2 regions of the Clostridium sp. CM037 genome follow, and region 1 is predicted to be linked to the other one. Evidence: predicted binding sites of a transcription regulator. Region 1 holds the regulator's gene; the other holds the start of a gene.

What was found. The regulator NrdR, encoded in region 1, represses ribonucleotide reductase genes. The targets are predictions, from matches to a motif close to CACNANATNTNGTG.
Region 2: the regulator NrdR is predicted to act here: its motif matches at 5,798-5,811, upstream of ACWJKP_RS16660 (vitamin B12-dependent ribonucleotide reductase).

The regions. Positions count from the first base shown of each region.
Region 1 covers NZ_CM143650.1:2,168,791-2,185,257, forward strand. Annotated here, with positions in the region: gene ACWJKP_RS10580 (type IV pilus twitching motility protein PilT) at 1-145, shown strand, start outside; gene ftsA (cell division protein FtsA) at 520-1,773, shown strand; gene ftsZ (cell division protein FtsZ) at 1,789-2,880, shown strand; gene spoIIGA (sigma-E processing peptidase SpoIIGA) at 3,167-3,973, shown strand; gene sigE (RNA polymerase sporulation sigma factor SigE) at 4,029-4,736, shown strand; gene ACWJKP_RS10605 (YlmC/YmxH family sporulation protein) at 4,976-5,236, shown strand; gene nrdR (transcriptional regulator NrdR) at 5,297-5,752, shown strand; gene ACWJKP_RS10615 (IS1182 family transposase) at 5,908-7,326, shown strand; gene ACWJKP_RS10620 (response regulator) at 7,619-8,314, shown strand; gene pnpS (two-component system histidine kinase PnpS) at 8,317-10,020, shown strand; gene ACWJKP_RS10630 (IS3 family transposase) at 10,131-11,207, shown strand; gene ltrA (group II intron reverse transcriptase/maturase) at 11,733-13,214, shown strand; partial or broken gene ACWJKP_RS10640 (IS3 family transposase) at 13,303-13,575, shown strand; gene ACWJKP_RS10645 (phosphate ABC transporter substrate-binding protein) at 13,774-14,661, shown strand; gene pstC (phosphate ABC transporter permease subunit PstC) at 14,864-15,775, shown strand; gene pstA (phosphate ABC transporter permease PstA) at 15,775-16,467, shown strand, end outside.
Region 2 covers NZ_CM143650.1:3,460,310-3,476,776, reverse strand. Annotated here, with positions in the region: gene ACWJKP_RS16680 (ComEC/Rec2 family competence protein) at 1-555, opposite strand, end outside; gene ACWJKP_RS16675 (lysophospholipid acyltransferase family protein) at 709-1,437, shown strand; gene ACWJKP_RS16670 (DUF378 domain-containing protein) at 1,552-1,773, opposite strand; gene ACWJKP_RS16665 (hypothetical protein) at 2,095-2,481, shown strand; gene ACWJKP_RS16660 (vitamin B12-dependent ribonucleotide reductase) at 2,600-5,632, opposite strand; gene ACWJKP_RS16655 (gamma carbonic anhydrase family protein) at 6,263-6,793, shown strand; gene ACWJKP_RS16650 (CvfB family protein) at 6,958-7,797, shown strand; gene ACWJKP_RS16645 (cation-translocating P-type ATPase) at 7,855-10,518, opposite strand; gene ACWJKP_RS16640 (chromate transporter) at 10,563-11,087, opposite strand; gene ACWJKP_RS16635 (chromate transporter) at 11,088-11,606, opposite strand; gene ACWJKP_RS16630 (NAD(+) synthase) at 11,873-13,783, opposite strand; gene ACWJKP_RS16625 (NfeD family protein) at 14,215-14,643, shown strand; gene ACWJKP_RS16620 (SPFH domain-containing protein) at 14,674-15,639, shown strand; gene ACWJKP_RS16615 (flavin reductase family protein) at 15,656-16,258, opposite strand; gene ACWJKP_RS16610 (hypothetical protein) at 16,441-16,467, shown strand, end outside.

The DNA.
Region 1 (16,467 bases):
TTGTGTTCAAACTGGCGGGAAATATGGTATGAAAACTATGGATATGTCAATTGCAGAGTTATATAAAAAAGGTGTTATATCTAAAGAGGAAGCAATTAATTACTCAGTTGACAATGAAATGATTGTAAGAATGCTATCGCTTTAGTAAATAATTAAAAAACAAGCTAAAAGCATAGATAAATTATAGCTTTCAGCTTTATTTTTAATTTAATGTAAAATTAACCAATTTATATACTATTTGGTTGATTTACTTAACGATATGATATTGCTTTTTCTATATTTTGCTATTATAATTAGTCTAGAAGGACAAGTTAGCTTTTTAACATCATAATATAATGTATTTACTAATTTGAAATTAAGGTTATATATATCTGCAAATATACAATAAAATGAAATTAATTTTGATTATATTTAAATTTATAATAAATATTTAAAAAAATCATTTAAATTAAGAGGAAAATTTATCTTTTTGTTGAATATATACACTTAAGGTTTCTCTTATGAGGGGGGATAAACTTAATGAATGAACAAATAGTAGGGATTGATTTAGGATCATCAAAAATATGTGGATCAGTTGGTAAAATCAGTAGTAATGGAAAACTTCAGATTATAGGCATTACATCAGTTGTATGTAGTGGTTTAAATAAATCAGTTGTAATAGATATTGATAGTACAGCGGAAGCTATAAAAAAATGTATTACACAATTAGAGCGTATGACAGATACACAAATCAATGAAGGGTATATATCTTTACCTGGAGGAATTTGTGAACTAGTAAGAAATACAGGTATGATTGCGATATCTTCTGAAGACAGAGAAATAAAGCAGAGCGACGTGGACAGGGTAATTGAGGCAGCTAAACTCATCTCAGTTCCGCCCGATAAAGAAATAGTAGGTGTTGAGCCCGAACAATATATTGTTGATGGATATGATAATATCAAAGACCCTAGAGGAATGAGTGGTATAAGGCTAGAAGTTGAAGGACAAGTAGTCATGGCACAATCCACAGTAGTTAGTAATTTATTAAAAAGTGTGAAGCGAGCTGGAATTAAAGTTAATGGGATAGTACTTCAACCATCAGCTATATCAGAGGCTGTATTACGAAAAGAAGAAAAGGACATGGGAATAGCACTAGTTGATGTTGGAGCACAAACTATTGATATTTCTATTTACAAGAGTGGAAAATTAAAACATACTTCTATTATTCAATTAGGTGGAGATAACATAACCAACGATATCTCGGTTTGTCTTAAAGTTCCTTTTAGCGAAGGTGAAAGATTAAAGCTTAAATATGGAAGCTTAATTAAAGAAAAAGGAGAAAACGTTGAGAAAATTAGAGTCAAAGATTCTTATGATAATTTAATGGAAATTGATAATAATTTATTAGTTGATATAATTTATGCTAGAGTAGATGAGTTATTACATTTAATTAAAAGAAACCTAGTAAATAGTGGATTTTATAATGAAACTTCTGGAGTAGTAATAGTTGGTGGAGGTATAGCTTTATTAAGAGGCACTAATGAACTCAGTAAAGTTATACTCGATAAGTCAGTGAGAATAGGTTCACCAGAGTATGTAGGAGCAGCTAGCCCTATATATGTTACAGCAGTAGGTATAGTGCTTCAAGCTGTTAATAATATTAAAACTAGTAATAGTTCATTGGAAGAATCAGATGAACATTCATATGATAACAAATGGTCAAAAAACAAAAATATAAAAGTAGAAAATGGATTTGCATCAAAAATAAAAGGTTTTTTTGCAGATTTTTTCTAAAGAGGAGGTAGTGTTGTGCTAGATTTTGATGTTGATGTTCAAGAATTTGCTCAAATTAAAGTAATTGGGTGTGGAGGCGGAGGAAACAATGCTATAAACAGAATGATTATAGAGGGACTCAAAAACGTGGAGTTTATAGCGATAAATACGGATAAACAAGCTTTAATTCTTTCTCATGCAGTTCAAAAAATTCAAATTGGTGATAAGTTAACTAAGGGGCTAGGAGCAGGCGCTAATCCAGAAATAGGTATGAAAGCAGCAGAAGAAAGTAAAGAAGAAATTTCTCAAGCAATAAAAGGAGCGGATATGGTATTTATTACTGCAGGTATGGGAGGCGGTACAGGTACTGGAGCTGCACCTGTAGTTGCAGAAATCGCTAAATCCATGGGAATACTTACTGTAGGAGTTGTAACAAAACCATTCCCTTTTGAAGGCAGAAAAAGAATGATTAATGCTGAAATCGGAATAAAAACGCTTAAAGAAGTAGTTGATACTTTAGTAACAATTCCAAATGAAAGATTATTAACAATGGTAGATAAAAAAACTACATTGATGGACTCTTTCAAAATGGCAGATGATGTTTTAAGACAAGGTATACAAGGTATATCTGATTTGATTACTATACCCGGTCTTGTAAATTTAGATTTTGCAGATGTGAGAACAATTATGCTTGCTAAAGGTCTTGCACATATGGGTGTTGGTAGAGCCTCTGGTGATAATAGATCTCAAGAGGCAGCAAAACAAGCTATTTCAAGTCCGTTACTAGAAACTTCTATAGTCGGTGCTACAGGTGTACTTTTAAATATTACTGGTGGAATGGACTTAGGTTTACTTGAAATAAATGAGGCTGCGGAAATTGTACAAGGTGCAGCTGACCCAGACGCTAATATTATATTTGGTGCAGTTATAGATGAAGACCTAAAAGATGAAATAAGAATAACAGTTATTGCAACTGGTTTTGAAAGTGACAAAGTTGTGCAAAATAAAACTGTCCCAAAGCCTAAAGTAAAAGAACCAGTTAATCCTATTGAAGAAGTTGCATATACTAAAGAGTATGGAGATTCTGATTTAGAAATTCCAGCTTTTTTAAGAAGACAAAGCAAGTAATAAATAGTAAAGTGCCTTTTGGCACTTTATTTGCGTTTAGGGCAATTTTAATTGCTAATAGGACATAATCTCTATGCAAATTCACTGAGTTAACTTAAGTCGTTTTAGAGGGGCTAGTTAACGTGGTGAATTAATAAGGAATGGTCCTTTTTTTTACTTTGTATTTCCTAACACAATATGGAAAAAAATGGTGATTTATAGAAGAATAAAAATAAAAAAATATTGTAAAAAATGACAAAATTTTGATTGCATAAGTTATATAATAATTTTAAAGGAGGAAGAGCAAGTGATAGTATATATAGATGTCCTTATATTAGTGAATTTTATAGTTAATCTATTCATATTGCATATTACAGTTCAAACATTAAAAAAAAGAGTAAATCTTATATGGATGTGTCTTTCAAGTTTTATAGGCAGCTTATATGTATTAACAGTAGTCTATCCAAAGCTTAGATACTTGACATATTTACCTTTTAAAATATTAGTACCAGTCGCGATGATTTTAATTGTTTTTAGAGAAAAAAACATTTTATTCAATATTAAGGCTTCTTTAATATTTATATTATATTCAATACTTTTAGCTGGAATGTGTTTATTTATACAAATGAACAATAGTAAAAATATGTCATTTGATATAATCATAATAAATTTTCCTTACGAAAAATTAATGCTTTCAGTAATGATAATTTATATATTGATATACAGGATCATGATTTTTATTGGAGATAGAAAAAAAATATCAACACTTATATACACTGTTGATATAATAAATAAAAGCTATAAAAAAACTATTAAGGCATTTTTAGATACTGGAAATGAGCTTCGTGAACCTGCTACCAACTTACCAGTATTAATTGTTGAACGGGATATTTTAAGCGAAATTTTGTTAGAAAGAAACAACACTTACTTTATTCCTTATAATGTAGTGAATGGCACTAATGGAAGGCTTATAGGGTTTAAACCACAGTATATTAATATTCATATTGATAAAAAGAATGTTGAAACAAGAGATGTAATTATAGCATTTTGTGAGTATAAATTAAGCAAAGATAATGACTATAACGCTCTTATGTCTAGAGGGATACTAAGTTAGATGATTTAATAGGAAATGATCGCTATGTGCTAATAATATAGATGGGGAGGAAATTATGTTCAATTTTAAAGTGATGTTAAACAAGTTATTTGCTAAATTCAAAATATTTTCAAACAATTTGTTTTATATAGGAGGGAACGATGCATTGCCACCTCCTTTAACTAAGGATGAAGAGTATGAGTTAGTGGTTAAATTAGATACAGGTGATAAGCAGGTGAGAGCTACCTTAATTGAAAGAAATTTAAGACTGGTAGTATATATAGCAAGGAAGTTTGAGAATACAGGCTTAAATGTTGAAGATTTAATTTCTGTAGGAACCATAGGGCTTATAAAAGCAGTTAATACTTTTGATCCTGAAAAGAACATTAAGCTAGCTACATATGCTTCAAGATGTATAGAGAATGAAATTTTAATGTATCTTAGGCGAAATAGTAAAATTAAAACAGAAATTTCTCTTTATGAGCCTCTAAATGTTGATTGGGACGGTAATGAATTGCTGCTCTCAGACATTATTGGAACGGACAACGATGTGGTTTATAATATTATTGAAGAAGATGTAGATAAACAATTGCTTTGGCTTGCTATGCAACGTTTAAATTCAAGAGAAAAAGAAATTGTTCAATTAAGATTTGGCTTAAATGGAACCATAGAAAAAACACAAAAAGAAGTGGCTGATATACTTGGAATATCACAATCTTATATCTCAAGGCTTGAAAAAAGAATAATAAAAAGATTACAAAAAGAAATAAATAAAATGGTATAGGGGCCGCAAGTAGGACCCTTTTTATAATTTTATTTTAGAAACCGATTTTAAAAGTTATTATTTGAAGATTAAATATTAAGCAAAATGAAACAAATAAAGAAATGTTCTAATTATAAATAATATTTTTAATAACTTATGAATATAAATAATATAAAGTGCTAGGCCTCTAAAAATAGACTAGAGTAGTGACTAGCTGGTTTAAAAAAAGGGTTTATGAAAACTTATTGGGGGTGAACAAAATGGAAAGTTTAATGTTTGCAATAAATAATTTAAGACAGATGGAAATTATAGATATAAGTTCAGGCTCAAAAATGGGATATATCAAAGATTTAAAAGTTGATTGTGAAGACTATAGAATTATTTCAATCCTAATGCCAACCCAAAAGTCATCTTGGTTCAATAAAAATAATAGTGTTGAGATACCTTGGGAAAAAGTAAAGAAAATTGGGGTAGATGTTATTCTTGTAGATGGTAGTGATGTAAATATAGAAAACGAATAGGAAAAAGTGTATAATGTTAGTATATTTGCTAACTATACTATGAAAAGGACGTGAAGGCCATTGAAATGTCCATATTGCAGCTGTGAAGAAAGTAAAGTAGTTGATTCTAGATCAACAGATGAGAATATTGCAACTAGAAGAAGAAGAGAGTGCCTAAGTTGTTTTAAGAGATATACTACATATGAAAAAGTGGAAGATGTACCTATTTTAGTAATAAAGAAGGATTCTAATAGAGAATATTTTGACAGAACGAAAATATTAAATGGCCTTATGAAGGCATGCCAAAAGAGGCCGGTGTCAAGAAAACAAATAGAAGCTATTTGTGATGAAGTAGAAAAACAGTTAAACAATGAAATGCTTACAGAAGTGAAATCAGATTATATAGGAGAAATCATTATGAGCATATTAAAAAATGTAGATGAGGTATCTTATGTGAGGTTTGCTTCAGTTTATAGGCAATTCAAAGATATTAATACATTCATGGAAGAGATAAGGAAATTAATGTCTAAGGAATGAAAATGCCCTTAGGCATTTTCAGACCGTTGACAAACATAAAATGTAAAACACCCTAATTTAAAATTGGAGTGTTTTTTTCATATTCAAAAAGGATTTTAGGACATCAATGTCGAATATATATAGTATACAAACTTTATAATTCGGAGGGCATTATTATGATTAATGAAAAGAACTTCACACAACAAAAACTAGAAATGGTGTATTTAGAAGATTTAGTTCCTAAAGACCATATTCTGAGAAATATAGATAAATACATGGATTTCTCTTTTATAAGAGAACTGACTAAAAAATATTACTGCTTAGATAATGGAAGACCTGGCGTAGATCCTATTATACTTTTTAAAATGCTGTTTATTGGGTACTTATTTGGAATAAAATCTGAACGACAACTTGTAAAGGACATTGAAGTAAATGTGGCTTATAGATGGTTTCTAGGACTAAGTCTTACTGATCCTATTCCAGATCATTCAACAATTAGCCAAAATAGACGTAGACGGTTTAAAGGTACAGATGTGTTTCAAAAAATATTTGACAAAGTAGTATTTAAGGCTATAAATCTTAAGATGGTAACCGGTAAAATACTTTACACAGATTCTACACACCTAAAAGCAAATGCTAATAAGCGAAAGCTTGTGAAAATTGAAGTTGAAAAAACGCCGAAAGAATATATAGCTGAACTTAATAAAGCAGTAGAAGAAGATAGAATAAACCATGGTAAAAAACCTTTAAAAGAAAAAGAACCTGTTACCAAAATAAAAGAAACTAAAGTTAGCACAACCGACCCTGACAGTGGATATATGATGAGAGATGGCAAGCCGGAAGGCTTCTCATATTTAGATCACAGAACTGTCGATAGCAGACATAATATAATTACTGATGTGTATGTTACTCCTGGAAACATAAATGATGTTGATCCTTATATCGATAGATTAGATGTGCAAATAAAAAAGTTTAATTTTAATACAAAATATGTTGGTGCAGATGCTGGTTATGCTACAAATCTTATATGTAAAAAACTATATGAGAGGGAATTAAAATCTGTAATGGGATACCGTAGGTCTCCACATACAAAAGGAATGTACACAAAAAATAAATTCCAATATGTTAAAGAGCAGGACATTTACGTATGCCCTGACTTAAGGGCTTTACATTATAAAACAACAACAAGAGAAGGATATAAAGAATATGTTGGTAATGCAAAATATTGCGACATATGTCCAAACAGAGCTCAATGCTTTTCTGCAAAAAGCAAGTTTAAAACTATTAGAAGACATGTTTGGGAAACGTATAAAGAAGATGTTGTAAAGTTCACCAGAACAGATAAAGGCAGAAATATATATAGAAGAAGAAAAGAAACTATAGAGCGAAGCTTCGCAGATTCAAAACAACTGCATGGGCTTCGCTATTGCCATATGCGTGGATTAGAAAATGTGCAAGAGCAGTGTCTGCTTACAGCAGCAGTGCAGAATATGAAAAAGATAGCTAGCCTGCTATCTTTACTGTTTTTTGATTTTCTAACTAAGAAGATAGTTGTTATTTTAAATTTATCCATAACTCAAAATGCTATCGCATAATTGCATGTAAAAAGCCCAGTATAATAAAAAAATTATACTGGGTTTGTAAACAACCTGAAAATGCCCTTAGGCATTTTTTTTATAATTTTTTTTTTGAAAAACTACGAGAAAATTATGACGTAGCAGCTAAATATATTAGAGGCTGATGATATGAAACTATCAGGTAAGTAATAGAACAGTTTACTAGTGAGGATATTTAGAGTAATATTAAGGCTAGTAATAATAAACAAAAGAAAATGTATTATTGTTTATTTAAAACAATAAACTAACGCTGAAATATGGAGGGATTAACATGGCTGAAGAAAAAATATTAGTGGTGGATGATGAGGAACATATACAAGAGTTAATTAAATTTAATTTGGAGAAGAATGGTTATAAAGTTATGTGTGCTAATAATGGTATAGATGCTATAAAACTTGCTAAAGAACAATTGCCGCAATTGATGTTACTAGATTTAATGTTACCTGGAATGGATGGCCTAGATGTTTGTAAGGAAATTAGAAAAGATTCATCTATGTCGAATATGTCAATAATAATGATAACAGCAAAAGCAGAAGAAATAGATAAAATAATAGGGCTAGAGTTAGGGGCAGACGATTATATTACAAAGCCATTCTCAGTAAGGGAGCTAGTAGCAAGAATCAAAGCCATGCTTAGAAGAACCAATATGCAAGTAGCTGAAAAGTCTTTTAGTGTTGGAAATTTGACTATTGATTTTGGTAAGCACGAGGTTATTAAAGGTGAAATCAAAATTGATTTGACATTAAAGGAATTCGAACTATTGGAAATTTTGATAAAGAATAAAGGAAGAGTTATGACTAGAGACTTTTTATTAGATAAAATATGGGGTTATGAATACTTAGGAGAAACAAGAACTGTTGACGTTCACATAAGACATTTAAGGCAAAAAATTGAAGAAGATGATAAAAATCCAATGTATATCCAGACTATTAGGGGCATAGGATATAGATTTAATTTTGGAGAGTAATTATGAAAAAAAAATTACTTATATATTTGTTAAGCACTGTGATTTTTATATTTGTGGTAGTAACTGCATTATTCACGTCTATTTTTAATTATGAATATCAGCAAAATCTAAAAGGGAAGCTTCAAATTAATAACAATATGATTATTAGATTATTGCAAAGTAATAATTTAAGAGACCCTCAGAAATTTTTTATGGAGAACTTAGAAAGTTCGCAGCTAAGAGTTACCTATGTTGATAAGAATGGTAAAGTTATTTATGATTCAAATATAAGCGGGGAAACTATGGATGATCATAATGATAGGCAAGAAATAAAAGACGCAAGAAAAAGCGGCAGTGGATTTACAGTGAGATATAGTAAATCCACTGATCGGAATATGATGTATTTTGCAACCACTTTTGGTGATGGGTTTATTATTAGAAGCTCTATGCCTCTTGAAATTGTAAATGGATTAGGCAGTAAATATTTTAAGCTTTACATCTTAGCCATAATTTTTTCAGCAATAATGTCAATTTGGTTTTCTCTAAAACTATCATATATTATAGTAAAACCAATTACCGACTTGATTTTTATTACTTCAAGAATTAGTAAGGGCGAATTTCATAGAAGAGCTAGAGTATTATCAGATGGTGAAATAGGACAACTAGCTAAGAATTTTAATGAGATGGCGGATAAACTAGAGTCTACATTGAATGAAGTTACCGATAAGCAAAACAGGCTTGAGGCTATTTTGCAAAGTATGGATAGTGGAGTCATTGCTGTAGATAGAAAAAATAAAGTGATAATGATTAATCCATATGCTAAAAAAACATTTGGAATCACTAAAGATATTATAGGGCAGAATCTTCTGGATAATATAAGGGATTTTGAATTAGAAAATATCTTCCACCAAAGTGATAATGATTATAAGGAAATAAAGATAGTTTGGCCACAAGAAAGAGAACTTAGAATAAAAACTACAGATATAATTAACAGAAGCGAACATATAGGCACTGTGGCAGTTGTTCAAGATATTACAGAAGTGAAAAAATTGGAAAATATGAGAACACAATTTGTTGCTAATGTTTCTCATGAGCTTAAAACGCCTTTAACCTCTATTAAAGGGTTTGCAGAAACTCTAAAATATGTTGATGATGCTGACACAAAGGAAAAATTTTTAAATATAATCAATGAAGAAGCTGAAAGATTAACTAGATTAAGTACAGATATTTTAACACTTTCACATATAGAACAACAAAAGGAAGTTAAAAATGAAAAAATTAATATTAATAAAATTGTAGAAAATGTCTACAACTTAATGAAAAACATAGCAGAATTAAAAGGAATCAAGTTAAAGGTTGATCAGCGAAATGTAAAAGAAGTGATAGGTGACGCTGATAGGTTTAAACAAATGTTAATTAACTTAGTAGATAATGCAATAAACTACTCAGAAACTGGAGATAGTGTTTGCATTGGAATGGAGAGCAAGGATGATAGATGCATGCTATGGGTTAAGGACACTGGGGTTGGAATAGACAAAGAACAAATTCCACGTATATTTGAGAGATTTTACAGAGTGGATAAGGCTCGTTTAAGATCAAAAGGTGGCACTGGATTAGGACTTGCTATTGTTAAGCATATAGTGCTTAAATTAAATGGAAAAATATATGTGGAAAGTCAGCTAGGATCAGGCAGTAAATTTATAGTTGAAATTCCGTACGCTAAATAAAAATAAAGCTATCGCGTTATTTAAAATGGATCCTATATGATAGACACTAAAAAAGTCTATTCATATGGGATTTTTTTTTGTACAATTAAATTAGAAAGGTTGTGAGCATTATGAGTAAAAAAGTATTTACTAATGAACAAATTTTAGCGCTCTCAAAAAACAGATATATTAAACGAGTTAGTGAAAAAGGAATTACATATACAGATGAGTTCAAATCCTTATTTGTAGCTGAGCATATAATGGGGAAATTATCGTCTCAGATTTTTCAAGATGCAGGGTTCGATATAGAAACACTTGGTAATACTAGAATCAAGTCTTCTAGTAAGAGGTGGCGCAAGGCTTATAAGGAATCTGGCGAATTAGGCCTTAGAGATACTAGAAAATTCAGCAGTGGACGCCCACTTAAACGTGAATTAACCCTAGAAGAAATAATCACAAGAAAAGATGCTGAGATTGAATACTGGAAGGCAGAAGCAGAACTATTAAAAAAAATCGAGCTGCAAGAAAGGCAGGTGAAAAACGGTAGTTTAAGGATCTCTTCAATTTTTGCACTTATTCAGAACATTCTCTCTAAATCTAAATATAAAAATATGATTAGACATCTATGTGGTGTAATTGGAGTATCAAGATCAGGTTATTATAATTACCTAAAATCAGAATCTACACGTAATATTCGAGAACAAAGAGATTTACAATTAAGGAAAATAGTTCTTAAGGCATTTGAACATAGGGGTTACAAGAAGGGTTCACGTTCTATTAAGATGGTACTCGAGCAAGAGTTCAATTTAATTATTAATAGAAAATGTATTCAAAGAATTATGCGTAAATATAATATCAAATGTCCAATTAGGAAAGCAAATCCTTATCGTAGGATGATGAAAGCAACTCGAGAACATACTGTTGTACCAAATCTATTAAATAGAAACTTCAAGCAAAATATACCTGGCAAGGTATTGCTTACAGATATAACTTATTTGTTTTATGGAAAGGGTCATAGGGCGTATTTATCAACGATTAAGGATTCCTCTACAAATGAAATACTGGCATATAATGTGTCAGCTAATATTAAGATGGATATAGTCACTGATACTATACTAAAGCTAAAAAAGAATAGAAATATTAAAATATCTAAAGATGCATTTATTCACTCAGATCAAGGTTGTCATGTGCGACAAGAAGTCGCGTAATATATTGTCGAAAGACTACCCTATCCATTCGGGGTAACCCTATCATGACTAGCGTGGATGGTAACGTCTGGGTTAGAAAGCTCATGAGACGATGTGGAAGTTCGAGAAGCCTAATCTGGAACAACTGCTAGGGTAAGAATGCTATGGAGAACGTAAAGTGAATCACTGTAGGAATCGTTACGCTGGAGAAAGCGAAATAGGCTGAAACGCTTTGACCAAAAGGTACGGAGTCAAGCAAAGGCCAACTGTTAAACCAATGCGATTGGATGAAGCACTCCCGGTTTAAAGGTGGCTCTTAAGGCATTCATAATTATATATTACGTGGAACTTGGTAAACCCTATATATTCCTTAAACATAAGGTATCTACCCGCAAGGTGAAGAAATGATATAGAGGGCAGAAGAAAAGGATAAAAAGCGAAAGCCGTTTTTGTAATAAAAACAGATAAGAGTTCAAACTTTGCTCTAACCTGAAAGGGTGCTGACTTGTCCTATGGTATTTCTTGTCAGGAAAGGACGGTAAACTTATGAATTTTAATAACTCAACGACGGATAAAACCGAGAGGCTAAAAGACACTAAAACACTTGCAGACAAATGGGATTCCATTGATTGGATACAAGTACAAAATGATGTTAATAGGCTACAGTCCCGTATCGCTAAGGCAACAGTGAAAGGTGATAAAAACAAAGCAAAACAGCTACAATATTTACTGACACATTCTTTTTCGGCAAAAGCCTATGCAGTGAAAAAGGTAACCACCAACAAAGGAAAGAAGACATCAGGTGTTGATAAAAAACTATGGTCCACTTCTGCCTCAAAAATGAAAGCGGTACTTAAACTTAATGGTAAACATTACAAATCAAAACCACTCAAAAGAGTTTATATTGCAAAAAAAGGCAAGAATAAGAAGCGACCTTTAGGAATCCCGACAATGTATGATAGAGCAATGCAGACTTTATATGCATTAGCACTCGAACCGATTGCTGAAACCAAAGGTGATAACATCTCGTTTGGGTTTCGTCAGGGAAGAAGTGCCAAAGATGCATGTGAACAAATATTTAATGTACTAGCAAGAAAATGCTCTCCTACATGGATATTAGAAGGAGACATAAAGGGATGCTTTGATAACATCAACCATAGTTGGTTACAAGAAAACATTCCAATGGATAAAAGAATCATGAAACAGTTTCTGAAATCAGGGTTTATATACGAGGGTAAGTTATTTCCGACGGACACATGTTCTCCGCAAGGAGGTGCCATATCAAGTCTTTATGCAAACATGGCACTTGATGGTCTTGAAAAGGTGATTCAAGATAAATACCATCGTAACACAAAAGGGAATATCGAAAATCACTATCGTGCAAAAACCAAAGTAAATCTAGTACGATATGCTGATGACTTTATAATAACTGCAAATACTAAAGAAGTTGCAATAGAACTTAAAGAAGTTGTTAGTCAGTTTCTTGAAACTCGAGGACTAGTGTTATCTGAAGAAAAGACTAGAATTACCCATATAAATGAAGGTTTTGACTTTCTAGGTTGGACATTTCGGAAATTCAAAGAAAAACTTATTGTTAAACCTTCAAAAGGTTCAATAAAAAGCTTGATAAGGAAATGTTCCACTATTATTCTTAAAGAAGGGAAAGCATGCACTCAATCGGATATAATTCGTAGACTCAATTCTGTAATAAGAGGTTGGACTAACTATCATAAACACACGGTAGCCAGTCAAGTTTTTTCTTACATTAACAACACACTTTATTACTTATTACATTATTGGGCAAAGCATCGACACCCAAATAAAAATAAACGGTGGCGAATTAATAAGTATTGGCATCAGAAGGGATACAAAATATGGGTTTTTATGACAGAAGACTATTCTCTTATTAATTTAAGGCGAATCAAAATAGTCCGACACCCAAATTTGAAAATCTCTCAAAATCCTTTTTTACATAAGGAATATTTTGTTAAAAGAAGAATGAAACTACAATCACTGAATGCCGCCTGAAAAGGTGAAGAAATGCTTGAGCCGTATGAGCGGGAAACTCTCACGTACGGTTCTTAGACGAGGGGAAGGGAGCAATCCCTTTTCTTTAGTCGATTATACCAGTCCCAAATTTCAAAAACTACTTAAAAAATATAAACTTGGACAGTCAATGTCTAGAAGAGGAAACTGTTGGGACAATGCCCCACAAGAATCATTTTTTGGTCATATGAAGGATGAGATTGACTATAAAAGTTGTGATACATTTACTGATTTACAGAATCTAATTGATAATTATATGGATTATTATAACGACTATAGATATCAATGGGGATTAAAAAAGTTGACTCCTGTACAATACAGAAATCAACTTTTAGTTGCATAGTCTTTTTTAAATGTCCTTGACATAGGATCCATTTTAATTAACGTGATAGCTTTATTTTTATCATTGTAAAGTTTAATTAACATTAGCTAAACTTTAGTTAACTTTGTCTTAATACAAAGTTAACTTTCGGGGTATAATATTATAAGTGTAATGAGTAGCTAATAAAACAATCTAAATAAATGAACGGGGGAATTATCAATGAAAAGAAAAAACTTAAAATTAATGGTCGCTGCACTAGCAGTTGCAATGACAGCAGGAATTTCCACGGGTTGTTCAAGTAAAACTGCACCTAAAACTGAGACTAAAAAAAATGAGTTATCAGGTACAATAACAGCAGCAGGATCAACATCACTTCAGCCTTTAGCTGAATTAGGTGCTAAGAGTTTTTTAGATAAAAACCCAGGAGCAACTGTAAATGTTCAAGGTGGTGGTAGTGGTACTGGACTTAAATTAGTATTAGAAGGTAGTGTAGAAATAGGAAATTCAGATATTTATGCAAAAGATAAAGAAGGAATTGACGCAACTAAATTAAAAGACAATAAGGTATGTGTTATAGGAATTGCAGCAGTAACAAATCAAAAATCTAAAGTTGAATCTTTAACAAAGGCTCAATTAATAGATATATTTACAGGTAAGATAAAAAACTGGAAAGAAGTTGGCGGAGCTGACATGAAAATCACTGTTATAAATAGACCAAAATCTTCAGGAACTAGAGTAACATTTAAAGAATTTGGTCTGGATAAAAAGGAAGAAGTCGCTGGTTTAACTCAAGATTCGAGCGGAGCTGTTAAACAAGCAGTTAAACAGACAGATGGGGCAATAAGTTACTTAGCATTATCATACTTCGCTGATGAGGCTAATAAAGAGGGTTTAACCGTACTGAAAATTAATGGTGTTTCTGCAAATGCAGAGAACATAAGCACAGATAAATATAAAATTTGGGCATATGAACATATGTATACCAAAGGTGAACCTACAGGAATAACAAAAGCATACTTGGATTATATGGTAAGTGATGAAATGAAGGCAGGGATAACAAAATTAGGGTATATTCCAATGGCAGATATGAAGGCTAAAAGAGATTAATATTCTCTAAATGCTGGGTAAAACCGGTCTTATTTTGCATTAAATTATCACTTTCGGTTCTACAATATTAACGACTTCAGAAGGAGATTTATAACCTCGCCAAGTTTCATTTTTGTTAGGGTAGTAAGTCCACAATTATAGAAGGTAGGGGGGACTTTCCTTCTGGAATATCGTTAAAATAATTTTTTTGAGGTACAATGATATGAAAAAAAATGCTATGAAAAAAATATTTTTAAAACTAAAGAATGAATATTTAGGACGTGGATTTGCAACATTTTGTGGTGCTGTTATAGTTATTCTTACTTTTTCAATCATATTTTTCCTAACGACTAAAGGATTAAATACCTTTATAAAGCACGGATACTCAATATTTCATTTTATATTCTCTGGAGAGTGGAATCCAGAGGTGGGGGGAGAATCTTTACCTCCTCAATTTGGAACTTTGATATTTATTCTTGGGTCTTCAGCAGTGTCTTTCCTTGCAGTGCTAGTAAGTGCACCGATAGGGGTAGCTTTAGCAGTGTTTATGAATGTAGTATCACCAAAACTTGGCACAAAAGTTCTTCAACCTGCCATAGAGTTATTTGTGGGAATACCTTCAGTTGTTTATGGTTGGATAGGTGTAAGTGTTTTAGTGCCTATTATTAAGCTTTGGTTCGGAGGAATTGGTTTTAGTTTACTCGCAGGAGTATTAGTTATAAGCGTAATGATTTTGCCAACAATCACAAGTATTGCGTCTGATGCTATAAAAACCATACCCAAAGATTATATAGAGGCATCTTATGGACTTGGAGCAACTAGATGGCAAACTATAATTAAGGTGATTATTCCTGCATCTAAAAGTGGAATATTAACAGGTATAGTACTCGGAGTTTCAAGAGCATTTGGAGAAGCATTAGCAGTGCAAATGGTTATAGGAAACTCAGTAGCATTCCCTAAGGGGTTACTCGGAACCACATCTACATTAACAAGCATACTTACTATGGATATGGCAAATACAATCTATGGTACAGCTTGGAATGATGCGTTATGGTCAATGGCATTATTATTACTAATAATATCCTTTGTATTTATACTTATAATTAGAAAACTTGGAAGAAGAGGTGAGGTATAATGAGTTCTAAAGTTAAAGATAAAATAGCAACCATAGTTTTATATATAATTTCTGCTTTAGTAATTCTTTTACTCGTAAGCCTCATAGGATATATACTATATAATGGAAGGCAATCATTAAATTTAAAATTTATATTTGGAGAACCCCAAATTGGTGAAGCCGGTGGAGGGATTGGACGTCAATTATATAATTCGTTACATCTGCTTGTAGTAACACTTATAATCACAGTGCCACTAGGTGTAGGGGCTGGAATATATTTAGCTGAGTACGCAAAAGAAGGCAAGCTATTAAATATTATTAGATTGAGTATTGAGACTATGGCATCTCTACCGTCTATAGTAGTTGGTCTATTTGGACTTTTAGTGTTTGTTAATATGACAGGATGGGGATATTCTCTTATTGCTGGAGCATTAGCTATAACTATAATAAATCTACCTGGACTTACTAGAGTTAGTGAAAATGCTATTAAAGCCGCTTCTTCTGGTGTTAAAGAAGCAAGCTTAGGATTAGGTGCAACTAGATGGCAGACTATTAAAAATGTTATATTGCCATCTGCAATGCCTCAAATTCTAACAGGTGTTATACTAGCGGCGGGAAGAATATTTGGAGAAGCAGCGGCATTACTATATACTGCAGGTATGAGTGCACCAACTTTAAATTTTACTAATTTAAGTTTAACTAGTAAAGCTTCA
Region 2 (16,467 bases), 1.3 Mb from region 1:
ATTTTTATAAGATACCTTTATTGTACAGGAGTAATTATTAGTGTTTTCATAACTTGTTTTATTAGGTGATAGCATAACGCATGTTGCATTAGGGCCTAAATCTAAAGAAATATTAGGTGCAGATACTTTTATTTTAAGATTTTTATTTCTTAGAGAATTGATCATATCAACAAATGACTGCGAGGTAGATATGACTTTAGGGGCATAGAATTCATCTACATCGAAGGTTTTAATTATTTTAGCCATACCGCCTATGTGGTCTTCGTGGGGATGAGTTGCAACTACATAGTCAAGTTTTTTAACATTATTTTTTTTTAGATATCTAATTAACTTTTGAGTTGAATCAACGGTGCCACTGTCAATTAGTAAGTTTTTATTATTTACTTGAACAAGTATACAATCACCTTGTCCTACATCAATAAAATGAGTAACCATATTATTTTCTAAATTTAAGTTAGTTTTTATAGTAGATTTATAACATATAGTAACACAGACAGATATAAAAACTAAGACGGTACAAAGTAAAATATATTTTAACCAGGTTTTCTTTGGCATATGATTAATCTCCTATGTAATATTTGAAGCATATAAATGATTTTATCCAATTATATAAAAAAATATCAATAACCAAGGAGAAATTTGAAATAAGTCTTATAAACTAGTATAATTATAGTTGTAATTCAATCGTAAAATGAAAGGAACAGTGATATGAGAACTATATATTTTTATTTGTGTTTTATTATCAATTTGATCGGTAAAAGTTTTGAGAAGATAAAATTTAATAGCATAAAAAAACATAAAACTAGAGAAGAGGCAGATGTGTATATATTCAAAGTAGCTACGAAGTGGTCTAATTTTGTGCTTAGGGTCGCAGGATTAAATTTAACAGTCGTAGGAAAAGAAAATATACCAAATGAGCCTTGTGTTTTTGTGGGAAATCACCAAAGTAATTTTGATACACCAGTGATATTATCTAATATGAATAGACTTACTGGTGCAGTTGCTAAAAAAGAAATGAAAAAAATACCAATAATGAGCTATTGGATGAGGCAAATACATTGTGTATTTATGGATAGGGAAAATCCAAGAGAAGCTTTGAAGGCAATTTCGGAAGGTGTTCAAAATTTAAAGAATGGATATTCTATGATTATTTTTCCAGAAGGTACTAGAAGTAGAAGTAACAGTATAGGGGAGTTTAAAAAAGGTAGTATGAGGCTAGCGATAAAGGCAGGGGTACCTATTGTTCCTATAACATTTTATGATACTTATAAAGCGATGGAAGGTAATAATGGGAAAATTAAAAAGGCAAATGCTAAGCTTATAATAGATAAACCTATATATATGGAGGGTATGTCAAAGGAAGAAAAAGTAAAAATTTCAGAGGTAGTACGAAATATAATCCAAAACAATTTAAATAAGGAACGTGAGGGAAAATAGATTTATATGCTTATTTGTTATTTATTTAAATACCCTAAAGCTGAAGTAACATAAAAGAAGCTGAATTTGAAACTTCAGCTTCTTTTATATTGTATAGAAATATTTATTTGAAAATTATTTAACCTCAGTTCTATCGCTGTCGCTAGCTCTGTCTCTTCCTAAGAAAGATAAAGAGTATAGACCGCATAAACCTACTAGAGCGAAAATAATTCTCGTAAATGCTGTTCCAGTGCCAAATAAGCTTGATACTAGGTCAAATTTGAAAAATCCAATTAGTCCCCAATTTATAGCGCCTATGATAACTAATACTAGTGCAGTACCATCTAATGCTTTCATTGTAAACATCTCCTCTTTCATAAGTCTTAGTATTATTGTTTACAATTTTTAAAAAATTATTACTATATTAAAAAAAAATATTTAATTTCACCATGTATTTAATAGTGGATTATTAATAATATGTTAAATAATTAAGTGCAGTTCTTATTAAATACTGCTCAAAGATATTTTAGTATAAACTTTTTTGAAATGCAAATATAAATAGATAAATTAATGCATAAGCTATTGATATATATTAAAATATGTTTGATAATGTATAGTATACATTTATTTATAGAAAGATAGTGTTAACATTATCTATAGAAAAGGGAGGGATAAAATATGAATATCTTCATACAAATACTTAGCGTTGTTGCATTTGCAATTATTGTTCTTGTAATATATAATGTTTTAAAAACTTACGTACTAGATAAGGTAAATATTAACAAGTGGATAGTGCTTTTATTAGCTATTGTAATATATGTGGTTCCTGTGCTCATATGGCCTAATATTATAAATCATGTAACTTACTATGTAATGACAGGAATATCTGCTATTATGGTTTTATGGTTTACGGATTTATCAGGTTTTTTAAAAAATTCGAATATTTTTAAAAAAAATTCAACAAGCATAGGTTCTGCAAATATTAATGCTAAAAAAGATAAGAAGGACGATGTAGTAATTAGGTCCAAGGCTAAACCTAATAGGAATAAAAATAATAAAAAATAATAAAAAGGAGTACAAATTTCCATGGGGAATTTGTACTCCTTTTGAATGTGTCTATATATATAATATTTAATACTTTTTAACTGTCACAAAATAATTGTGAGATTTTGATTTGTTGAAGCTAACTACATCCAGTAGTAGTTCCACATTCAAGGCAAACTTTACAAGTGCCGTTTCTAACAAGCCTAGTACTTGAGCAATGAGAGCAGGTTTCAGAGTATAATCTTTCCCCTTGGATAGTGTCTGTGCTTATGTTAGTAGGGGCGAGGACATTCTCAGCGTCTGCTAGGCCAGTTGAAATTTCAGTCTCACCAGGCATTAGTGGATTTTTAGGTATATTAGCGTTGTCGTAATTTTCAGGTTTAATTTGACATCTACTATAATCTCCTAGTTCTATATCAATAATCTTACTAATTAAATCAGATATAGAAGAAACAGATTTAATATAAGGATGCTTTTGTACAAAACCATAAGGTTCAAATTTTTGTCCGCGAAGCATTTTAGAAATGGCTTGCGCAGGTACATGATGCTGAAGCATTACTGAAATTGCCTTTGAAAGAGAATTCAATAATCCAGTAATTATAGTACCTTCCCTATCTGTAGTTATATATATTTCAGAAATTTCTCCGTTTGAGCGCCTATTTATCGTAGTATAGACTTTTACATCATCAATTTGAGCAGGATGAGTAGTTCCATAACGTATTCCAATTGGCTTTTCTCTTGTGGAGTGGTTTGAAGTTTCTTGTAATGACTTTGCTTTCTTTAAAAGAGCCTCGTATGATAAATCCTCAAGTAACAGTTCTTTGTCAACAGATAAAGTAGTGTTTAAAGGTTGACTTGCTTTTGAACCATCTCTATATAAGGAGATACCTTTCACGCCTAGCTTCCAAGAATTTAATATTACTTCTTTAAAGTCTTCTATGGTAGCATTTTTAGGTAGATTTACAGTCTTTGATATAGAACCTGATATCATTGGGGTTATTGCCGCCATCATGAGAACATGTCCCATAAATGAAATATATCTTTTTCCGCTACCGCATTTGTTTGCTGTATCGAATATAGGCAAATGTTCTACCTTTAAATGTGGAGCACCCTCAATTTTTCCATCAATGATTTTTTCATATTCAAAGCCGTTTTCATCAACCTTTTCTTTTCTTAGAATATAATCAAGAATATCATTTGTTTCACTTTCGGAATATCCAAGGTTATCCAATGAGTCTTTAATTACGGGGTTTACGATGGTCATAAATCCACCACCAGATAATTTTTTATAAATAAAATGGCTGAAATATGGTTCAACTGAGGTTGCACCACAATCCATTGCAAAAGAAATAGTGCCAGTAGGAGCTAGAACTGTAACTTGAGCATTTCTAAAACCATATTTTTCGCCACTGCTTAGTACCTTTGACCAACAGTTTTTTAAGGTTTCACTTATATTGCTTAGGGAATCATTACTTAAAATATCATGGTTAACTTTTATAGGATCATAATTCAAATGTTCATAGTTACTATTTAGAGCTCCAGCAGCTCTTGCATGATTCCTTATAACTACTTGCATATGTTTTTTGTTGATTTCATATTTTTCAAAAGGAGCTAGTTCTTTTGAAAGTAGGGATGATACATAATAAGCCTGTGCAGTCATTATTCCACTTAGTGCTGCAGCTATATTTCTAGCATCTTCTGAGTCATAGGCATAGCCCATTACCATAAATAAAGAAGCTAAATTTGAAAGCCCAAGACCTGTGGTTCTAAATAAATAACTTTTCCTTGCTATATCTTCAGTTGGAAACTGGCCCCAATGAATGGAGGATTCAAGGACTAATTGAGTAAGTCCTATTAGATGGACATATCCATCTACATCAAATTTTTTAGTCAAAGCATCATAAAATTTATAAATATTAATAGAAGCTAAATTACAAGAGGTATCATCTAAAAAAGCATATTCTCCACAAGGATTAGTCGAATTAATTCTATTATGTTTAGCATTAACTACTCCATCTTCTCCACCGGGGCAAGTATGCCATGCATTAAAGGTGTCATCAAATTGAGGCGCTGGATCAGCACATTGCCAAGCAGCGGTATTAAAGGTATCCCATAGCGTCTTAACACTTATGTCTGCATCAACTGTGGAATCACATCTCCCTTTAAGAGTAATAGTCTGATTAGGATTTTTCGATAAGGTATCAACTTTCATCATAAATTCATCTGAGAATCTTATGGAGTTGTTTCCATTTTGGCCAGATACAGTCTCATAAGCCTCTCCTTCAAAGCTACCATCATAACCCATTTTAGTAAGAGCGCGTACTTTATCTTCTTCTTTAGCTTTCCAAGTCATAAACTCCATTATTTCAGGGTGATTGATATCAAGGCATAGCATCTTAGCAGCACGCCTTGTAGTTCCACCAGATTTTATAGCTCCAGCATTTCTGTCAAGTCCTCTTAAAAAACTCATAAGACCTGATGAAACTCCACCACTAGATAATCTCTCACCTATACCTCTTATGGATGAGAAGTTAGTTCCGGTGCCAGAGCCACCTTTAAATAATTTAGTCTCTGTTACATACTGCTCAGAGATTGAATGATTGCCAAGTAGTTTATCTTGGATTGATAGAATGAAACAAGCTGAAGCTTGAGTCCTTGTATAAGCATCTTCGCTTTTAACTATCATTTTTTCTTTTTCATCGTAATAAAAATTATCTAAGGATTCGCCTTTTATACCATAGGATAGGTTAAGGCCCGTATTAAACCATTGAGGAGAGTTTGGTGCAAACATTTGATTCAAAAATGCATATATTAATTCATCATAAATAATGCTTTTTTCCTCTTGAGATTTAATAATAGTCTCATCAGTCAAGGATTCACACCAAAAATTAACAAGTCTATGAGCTACCATTTTCATACTATCCTCATAACCTCGCTTATTATTAACACCAGATTTTCTGAAATATTTTGAAGCAATAATATCGCAAGAATTTTGAGAGTAATGCTCTGGAAATTCTAAAGCCTTCATATCTAAAAGCACTTTATTTGTTTTATGGTCTTTTAAAAAAACATTTACCTTTTTCCATTTGAATAAATCAAAAACAGTAATAGTTTTATCTTTTTCTAATTCCTTTGTATAAAATCGTTTGATTAAATTTTTTATCTCCGCCATAATTAATACTAGCTTAAAAAGCTAGTATATTCACCTCCTATTAGTTGCATGATAATTAAGATTAAGTCTAAATTATGTAAAACATACTTCTGTATGGTTGATATTACTACACTAAAAGATTTTCTTGATTATTTAGTTTAATTATTAGGTGTTATATTAGTATAACACCATATGTAGTAAGTAGAAAAAGAATTATAACTACAGATGGTATTATATAATAGAATCAAATAAAAATCAACATTAAATATTAACCAGAAATATGACGAATAAACGGCAAATTTATATAATATAGTAGTATAATAAATACATATTTATTATTATGTAAAATAATAAACCTGAATATTTATTATTATGTAAAATAATAAACCTAAATATTTATTATTATGTAAAATAATAAACCTAAATATTTATTATTATGTAAAATAATAAACCTAAATATTTATTATTATGTAAAATAATAAACCTAAATATTTATTATTATGTAAAATAATAAACCTGAATATTTATTATTATGTAAAATAATAAACCTAAATATTTATTATTATGTAAAATAATAATAAATCTAAATATTTATTATTATGCATAATAAACCTACGTATTTATTATTTTGGAAGAGGTGATGATGAAATTATGATACATCAATTTGATGGAAAAATACCTAATGTACATAAACATTCTTATATTGCTTACAGTGCAGATGTTATAGGAAATGTGTCTATAGGAGAGTACAGTAGTATTTGGTTTGGAGCTGTATTAAGAGGCGATATGAATTCCATGTCTATAGGTTCTTATACAAATATTCAAGACAATTGTACAGTACATAATGATGATGAATTTTCGGTTAATATTGGAGAGTATGTAACTATAGGACATAATGCCATAATACATGGTTGTAAAATTTCAAGTTATACTTTAATTGGAATGGGAAGTACTATACTAAATGGAGCGGAAATAGGGGAGTATACTATAATCGGCGCTGGTAGCTTAGTTACTCAAGGAAAGAAAATACCCTCAGGGGTTCTTTGTATGGGAGTGCCCGCAAAGGTCATTCGCGAATTAACTACAGAAGAAAAGGAAGGATTAAAAAAATCAGCTCAGCATTATGTAGAGCTTTCAATGAAATATAATACAAAACAAATAAATGACCATACCTTAATTTAGATTGTTATAGAGTGCGAAAAATGATAATATTAAATGGAATAGAAAAGGTGACAGATGAGCAGAAATATAAATACATGTTTACAGAAAATATTTAGTACAATATGTTGATAAATTTAACAAATATATAGATTGGTCAAAAGTTTAAAAAAGGTAGGAGATAATAAATGATAAACATAGGAGAATTTAATAATTTAAAAGTAGTTAGGCGAGCAGAATTTGGGTACTATTTGGGCGCTGAGACTGAAAACACTAGTGATGATATATTATTGCCAATGAAAAGCACTTTAGGTAGAGCACTTAATATTGATGATGAAGTTGAAGCCTTCGTATATAGAGACTCAAGTGATAGGTTAATTTCAACTTTAAAAAAACCTCTTGCAAAGGTTGGTGATTTAGCCTACCTTAAAGTAATTGACATGACTGCAATAGGAAGTTTTGTAGAAATTGGTTTAGAAAGAGACGTATTAGTTCCTTTTAAGGAGGAAAATTACAAATTAGAAACAGGCAAAAAATATCTTTTTTATATATATTTAGATAAGACTGGAAGAATAGCGGCCACTACTTTTATTGATAAATATTTATACGATACAGATTCATATGATATTGATGAGGAAGTGGAAGGAACAGTATACGGAATCCAGACTAATGGTACCGTAATGATAGCTATTGATGATATTTATAGAGCGGTTATTCTAAGAAATGAGAATTATATGAGTGTAATACCAGGAGATAGATTAAGTGTACGAGTGAAAAAATATTATGAAGATGGCAAAATGGACGTTACGGCAAGAAAACCAAGACTAGAAGAAAGAGATGTAGTTGAGGAACAAATAATAGAATACTTAGATAAAAGTGATGGCTTTATGCCATACAATGATAAAAGTTCTCCAGATGATATAAAGAAAGTTTTTAAAACAAGCAAAAACGCATTTAAAAGGGCATTAGGAGGACTTATGAAAAATGGGATAATCCATCAAGATGAAGAAGGTACTAGATTAAAGTAATTAGATATGTTTATAATAGTAAAAGGCTGATGAGTTAACTCATCGGCCTTTTACTATTTATATTTTAGATGAACTACGTTTAAATATCTTTACAATTTCATTAAAAAGTAATGGCATTAAGGCTAAAATAGTAACGATACCCCAATCTGCTAAACTTAAAGCATGAACACTAAAAGCATTTGCTAGAGGTGGAATAGTTATTATCAAATCTTGTAGCAGTATACCTAAAACTATAGCTGCAATTAAATATTTGTTTGAAAATAAACCTATTTGGAATATGGATTTTTTATCATTTCTCATATTTAAAGAATGAACAAGCTGAGAAACACTAAGTACTACAAATGCCATAGTTCGTGCATGCTTTAAAGCATCTTGTGAAATGTTTTTAGGGAATAGTGGGAATAAATTAGTTGTGCCACTATAATATTTTGCACCTATTATAAAGGCTGCTAAAGTTACTAAACCGATTAACAATCCGTTAAGAAGTAAACTTAATGTTGAACCTTTAAATAAACCATCTTTTTGGTTGCGTGGTTTATACTTCATTACGTCGGGGTCGCCAGGATCTACACCTAAAGCTAAAGCTGGAAGCGTATCTGTAATTAAGTTAACCCACAATATATGGATAGGTCTAAGTGGCGATGCCCAACCTAAAAGTATTGCAAGAAATAGCGCTATAATTTCTCCAACATTACAGGAAATAAGAAATACTACAGTTTTCTTGATATTCGTGAAGATATTTCTTCCTTCCTTTATAGCGGAAACGATAGTTGAAAAGTTATCGTCTATTAATATCATATCAGCAGCACCTTTAGCTACATCGGTACCTGTTATACCCATGGCTACACCTATATCTGCCATTTTCAGCGATGGCGCGTCATTTACTCCATCACCAGTCATTGATACAATGTTTCCTTTAGATTTAAGAGCATTTATAATTTTTACTTTATGCTCTGGAGACACTCTTGCGAATACCCTTATATTATCAATTTTACTATTCAGTTCTTCATCTGAGAGTTTATCAAGATCAGAGCCAGACATAACTGCTAGGGGATCTTTAGTAATATTAAGGTCTTTCGCTATAGCAAAAGCTGTGTTTTGGTGATCGCCGGTTATCATTACAGTTTTTATTCCGGAATTCGTGCACACAGAAATAGAATCCTTAACTTCCAGTCTAGGTGGATCTATCATACCTACCAGACCAATAAGTATTAAATCACTTTCTAAAGAATCAATATCCACATGAGATGTTGGAAGAATTTTATAAGCTGCGCCTAGAACTCTTAAAGCATCATCAGACATTTTATTAGACACATCTAATATTTCTTTTTTTATGACCGGAGTAATTTCTATTATATTGCCTTTAATACAGGCTTTAGTACATAGTTTTAAGAGATTATCAATAGCCCCTTTTGTCATTACATAATATTCATTATCATATTTATTTACAGTAGTCATTAATTTTCTATCTGATTCAAAAGGAATCTCAGCAATTCTTTTATGGGTTTTTTCTAAATGGTCTTTAAATATATTGTAATTTACCCCAGCTACTAGTAAAGCAATTTCAGTGGGGTCACCTGTTTTTGAATCCTCAGAGTACGTAGCATCATTACATAAAATAAGATTTTCAAGTAAGAGCTTATGCTCATTGTCATTAATGTTTAAAGTGTCTATATTACCTAAGAGACCATCTGCATAGAATTTTGTTACAGTCATTTTATTTTGAGTTAGCGTTCCTGTCTTGTCTGAACATATAATATTTACTGAACCTAAAGTTTCAACTGCGGGTAATTTACGTACAATTGCATTCTTTTTTATCATTTTTTGAACGCCCATAGCAAGTACTATAGTGACTATTGCAGGAAGACCCTCAGGTATCGCAGCTACTGCTAAACTAATAGACGTAAGTAACATTTCAAAAAGATCTCTTTTTTGAAGAACGCCTACTATAAACATAAGAGCGCATATGAGTAGGGCGCCTATTCCTAGGTACTTTCCAAGTTCAGCCAGTTTTTTTTGTAAGGGGGTCTGGTCGTCTACTTTTTCATCTAGCATTTTAGCAATTTTACCTAGCTGAGTATTCATTCCAGTAGATACAGCAACGCCTATACCTCTACCATAAGTTGCAAGTGTTGACATGAAGAGCATATTCTTTTGATCGCCGAGTGGAATATCATCACCAGTTAAGACTAGGGATGCATCTTTATCTACTGGCACGGATTCTCCTGTAAGTGTAGATTCTTCAATTTTTAAATTTGCAGTTTCAATAAGCCGTAAATCGCAAGGCACATATCTTCCAGCGTCAATAATAATAATATCACCAGGTACAACTTCGTTAGATGGAATTTCTTTTAACTGCCCATCGCGTCTAACTACAGCCTTAGGCGTAGATAATTTTTTTAGTGCATCAAGAGCCTTTTCTGCTTTTGACTCTTGAATAATTCCGACTGTAGCATTAATAATAATTACAATAGCAATTATAATTGCATCACTTGTTTCACCAAGGAGGGCAGAAATTACAGCAGCTGCAATTAAAATATAAATTAAAATATCATTTAATTGGGAAAAAAACATAGATATTAAAGTTTTAGGCTTTTTAGTTTCTAACTCATTTAGTCCGAATTTTTCTCTTTTTAGGGCCGTTTCTTTTTGAGAAAGTCCTGTTAGTGGATTGGAGCCTAATTTTTTTAGAACTTCCTCTATAGTTTTGTTAAAATACATAAATACCACCTCGTGTATAGTATTTGTTGTTACCGTTTAATTTATTAAAAATAAAATACAATACCTAATATTCCTGAAATTATTATTACTAAAATTGGATGGAGTTTATTAGTTAATAATATTCCTAAAATTATAATTCCAATTATTATACTTTTAATATCTTTATATGATTCCCTTCCCATGGATAAGAATACAGAGATTATAAGGCCAATTAGTGCAGGCCTCATACCGGATAGTGCGGCCTTCATTATATAGGATTCCTTAAATTTTAAAATATAGTGATTAGCTATGGAAACTAAGATAAAAGAAAATGAAACTACACCTAGGGTTGCAGAAATAGCACCGAGTACTCCAGAAACTTTATAACCTACAAAAGTAGCTGAATTTATTGCTATAGGTCCCGGAGTCATTTGTGATATACCAATAATATCAACAAACTCTTTAAAGGTAATCCAATTATTAGTGGATACAATTTCTCTTTCGATAAGTGGAAGCATAGCATAGCCTCCACCAAAGCTAAAGGCACCTATTTTAAAGAACGATAGGTAAATTTTAATTAAAATAGACATTTACTTCACCTTCTTTCCAAGAAATATAATCCCGTATAAACCAGATAAAAGTATAACTATAACAGGGTGTACATTAAAAAATAATATACTTATCATAGAAATTAAAATTATAATAAAATTTACATAGCTTTTCTTTAAAGATTTGGATAAGCTTACCACAGCTATGAGTATAAGAACTGGTACTGCAGCGGAAATGCCTTTGAAAACTAAATCAACATAATAATAATCTCTAAATTGCATAAAGAAAACTGCAATGCATAATATTATGAAAAATGAAGGTAAAATCACACCTAGAAGCCCGATGATAGCGCCAAGTAGGCCGTTAATTCTATAACCAATAAATATACTACTATTAACTGCTAAAGCTCCAGGAAAAGTTTGGGAAACAACAATTATATCCATGAAATCTTCTTTTGAAAGCCATTGTTTTTTACTTACAACTTCAGTCTCAATGAGTGGTATCATTGCATAACCTCCACCGAAGGTAAAAGCTCCTATTTTAAAGAAAGTCCAAAACATATTGAGTAATCTTTTCGTTTTTCTCACCTCAAATAGTTAAATTTTTGATTATATCAATAGAAATGCCCTTAAAAGTATGAACCTATACTTTTAATCTATAATATTTACCATATAATTATACTATTATAAAAAAAAATTGGCAAATGTATAAACACTATTGATGAAATTTAGGGGTTAATTGTAGATATTTACAATTAAAAAAGTACACATATTTTGTAAAGGTTATTATACAAACTTCACAAAATATATGCACTTTTTTCAGAACTCTAAAGGAAAGAATTAAAACTAGCATCTGACGGCATTCTAAGATCTCCTCTTGGGGATACACTTATAGTTCCTACTTTTGGACCATCTGGCAGAGCTGAACGTTTAAATTGTTGAGTAAAGAATCTTTTTATAAATTTATCTAACCATTTGCGTATATCTTTTTCGCAGTAATCAGCTTTGAAGGCTTCCTTAGCTAAAAATAATATTTTACTTGGCGAAGTACCTTGCTTCATAAAATAATAAAGGAAAAAGTCGTGTAATTCATATGGTCCTACTATGTCTTCAGTTTTTTGAGTTATTTGACCGTTCTTATCTTTGGGTAGAAGTTCAGGACTTATAGGAGTGTTAAGGATATCTAAAAGAATGTCTGTTACTTCCTTTGAAGCTTCTTTATCTGCTACATATTTAACTAAATATCTCACCAAAGTCTTAGGGATTGAGCAGTTTACGGAATACATAGACATATGATCACCATTATATGTGCACCAACCTAAGGCGAGTTCTGATAAATCTCCAGTACCTATTAAGAGGCCACCTTCCTTATTTGCAACATCCATAAGAATTTGAGTTCTTTCTCTCGCTTGAACATTTTCATAAGTTATATCATGTTTTTCCACTGGATGATCTATGTCTTTAAAATGCATCAGACATGCATCTACTATATTAATTTCTCTGGGTTCTGTTCCTAAATTTTTACATAGGTTTATTGCATTCATATAAGTCCTATCTGTAGTTCCAAAACCAGGCATAGTTATAGTAATAATATTTTTTCTGGGTATTTTTAACAGGTCGAAGGTTTTAACTATAACGAGTAATGCTAAAGTTGAATCAAGCCCACCAGAAATCCCAATAATAGCCTTGTTAAGATCAGTATAAGAGAATCTTTTAGCAAGGGCTGAGGATTGAATATTAAATATTTCCTTGCAACGTATTTCACGTTTATATAAATTAGAAGGAACGAAAGGATGCTTATCAATATTTCTATCAAAAACGCCAAAATCTGAACTCACAAATTCAAAAGGAATTTCACATGCTTCAAAAGGGCATATAGAAATACTATTTCTAAAACTGGTATTTTTTAATCTTTCACTGTTTAATTTATCTATATCAATAATTGAAGTAACAACTTCATTTTCTCTTTGAAATCTATTATTTTCTTTTAATACTAAACCATTTTCGCTAATTAAAAGATGGCCACTGAAAAGTAAATCTGTAGAGGATTCAAAAACACCAGAGGATGCATATAAATAAGAACACATACATCTTGCGCTCTGGGATGAAACTAAGGATTTTCTATAATCAGCTTTGCTAACTAATTCATTTGATGCAGATAGATTAGCAATTATATTTGCACCTTGAAGAGCTAAATAGCTGCTTGGAGGAATAGTTACCCAAAGGTCTTCACAAATCTCAAAACCAAATTTAATATTGCCACTGGTAAATAATAAATTTGTCCCAAAAGGGATGCCTTTTGCAAAAGAAAGGTTTACAGTTTTGCTTATGAGGCCAAGACCTTCAGTAAACCATCTTTTTTCATAAAACTCAGAGTAATTTGGAATATAGCTTTTTGGTACTATTCCTAAAAGTTTACCGTTAAATATTATATAAGCACAATTATATAGAGAATTGTTATAGTATAAAGGAGACCCTACAGCAATTAGGATATCTTTATTTTTAGAAAACTCACATAGAGATCTAATTGCCTTTTCAGATTTTTCAATTAGCTGATGCTGTAAAAATAAATCCGCACATGTGTAAGCTGTTATGCAAAGTTCTGGGAAAACTATGAATTTTGATTTCTCATCATAAGCCTGATTAATGCAGTTTTTTATGTTGATTAAGTTAAATTCTATATCTGCTACATTTACAATTGGACAAGCAACAGAAACCTTTATAAAAGAAGTTTCCAAACTAATTCACGACCTTTCTTTAGTTTTTCAAATATAGTATATGTAAAGTTGACTTTAAATAATAAATATTTACTGAAATTATATCATATTAGCTAGAATAGTAGGGATGGTTAATGATTATTTTACCATTATTTTTTATTGCCTTTTTAATAGTTGTTAACTGTCCCTTGCTATTGTGACAATTTTAATTGTGAAGAGAATGAGAGCAGACATGAGAAAGAAGAAGTCCAAAACAATAAGAAGAATGTATAATGCACTAAAATTAAACTTTATTAGGTTTAATATATATAACATAAAATATATAATTATAGTGGTAACATAATAAAATTGTATTATAAAATGCACAGAAGATGTATAATTAAGATAGAAGCTAGTAATACGTAGGGGAGAAGAGTGTATAATATTAAGTGATATTCGTAAGGGGGTACAACATGAACTGGACGCCGATGATATTTTGGATAGTTGTAGCATTAGCAGCATTAGTTATTGATATTACAACTAGTAGTTTTATGTTTATATGGTTTGCTGTAGGTGCAATGGCGGCAATAATTGCTATTGGGCTAAGTGCATCAATAATTGTTCAAGTAATTGTTTTTGTAGCAGTTAGTGCAGTGGTTATGGCTGTGGGTTATCCTATAGTCAAGAAAACTATAAAAAAAACTGTGAAAAAAACTTTAACTATGGAGGAAGGGTATGTTGGAAAAGAATTTACAATAACAAAAGATATTGATGAGAAAGCAAATATTAAGTTTCAAGGGATTTATTGGACTGTAAAAAATGTTGGAGAACCTTTAAAAAAAGGTGAATTGGTTCAGGTTATTGGTATAGAAGGGAATAAATTACTAATAACTAAAGTATAAGCTATATTAAAATATAAGGGGGAATTTGTAATGGGAATAGGAACAGTTATAGGCTTGTTTATATTGTTCGTAATAGTTATTATGATTTTATCATCAATTAAGATTGTTAATACTGGATCTGTGTATTTAGTAGAAAGATTTGGTCAGTTTCATAGGATACTAGAACCGGGCTGGCATTTAACAATTGTATTTGCAGATTTTGTTAGAAGAAGGATTTCTACTAAGCAGCAAATATTAGACATACAACCACAGAATGTTATAACTAAGGATAATGTTAATATATCGATTGATAATGTTATATTTTATAAGGTTATTAACTCAAGGGATGCGGTCTACAATATTGAGGATTATAAATCAGGTATAGTTTACTCAACTATAACTAATATGAGAAATATCGTGGGAGATTTGACTTTAGATGAAGTATTATCAGGAAGAGATAGAATAAATTCTAAGCTTCTTGAAATAATCGATGAAATCACGGATGCTTATGGAATAAAAATATTATCTGTAGAAATTAAAAATATAATTCCACCGGCTGAAATTCAACAGGCTATGGAAAAACAAATGAGAGCAGAGAGAGATAAGAGAGCATTTATTCTTACAGCAGAAGGTGAAAAACAAAGTCTAATTGAAAAAGCTGAAGGACATAAGCAAGCTCAAATATTAAATGCTGAGGCAGAAAAACAAGCAAATATTAGACACGCAGAAGGAATGAAGGAATCTCAACTTCTTGAAGCAGAGGGTAAAGCTCGTGCTATAGAGACTATTGCAATTGCAGAAGCAGATGCAATAAGAAAAATAAATACAGCTATTATAGAGTCAGGTACAAATGAAACAGTAATAGCATTAAAACAGATAGAGGCTCTTAAAGAAATGGCAAAAAATCCAGCTAATAAACTTATACTTCCAAATGAAACATTGTCAAGTTTAGGCAGTATAGCAGCCATAGCTGATATGTTAAAAATGAATAAGAACTGTGAAAATAAATCAATATAAAAGAAAGCCTGAGCGATCAGGCTTTCTTTTTATTTTTAGAATGAGATTTATTGTTTTTTTTCTGAACTGAATAACCAAATTTTCCTAAAGCGTTAGAATTAACACTAAAATACTCGCCATGAGAATAGGTAATAAGATCTGCCTTTTCAAAATGAATTTTTCCAGAAGCATCTATTAAGCTATTATCTACATGAGTATTCACAATTTCAGCTAAAAATAAATCATGGGTACCTAAAGGTGTAATGCTTTTAACTTTGCACTCTAAAGCTATTGAGCATTCAGAAATTAGAGGTGCTATGACATCCTTGCCATTTTCAATAGAGAAGTTCATTTCGTCAATTTTATCTATTTGCTTACCAGAGCGTACCCCGCAATAATCAACTTCACGAACCATGCTAGAATTAGGTAAATTTACTACAAAGTCACCACTTTCTTTTATGTATTCATAAGAAAGCCTGTCGGGTCTTATGGCTACAGTTATCATTGGTGGTTTAGTACAAGCCATTCCTATCCATCCTACTGTAAAAACATTTGTTTTTCCCTCTTTATTTTTTGAGGTGATTAATACTACGGGAACAGGGTTTAACATTGCACTGCCTTTAAATATAGTTTTTGTCATATATTTTCACTCCTATATCTTTATATTGTATAACATTACCCATTATACAATACCTTAAAAGATTTATACAGATGAGAGTAAATTGATTTAAAGAAGTCTGTAAAAAAGTTTACTAATAATAATTTTTTGATAATATGGTATAATAAGTGTATATAAATATAGGTATGGTGATAATTATGACGATGGCAGGAAAAATAATATATAGTTTT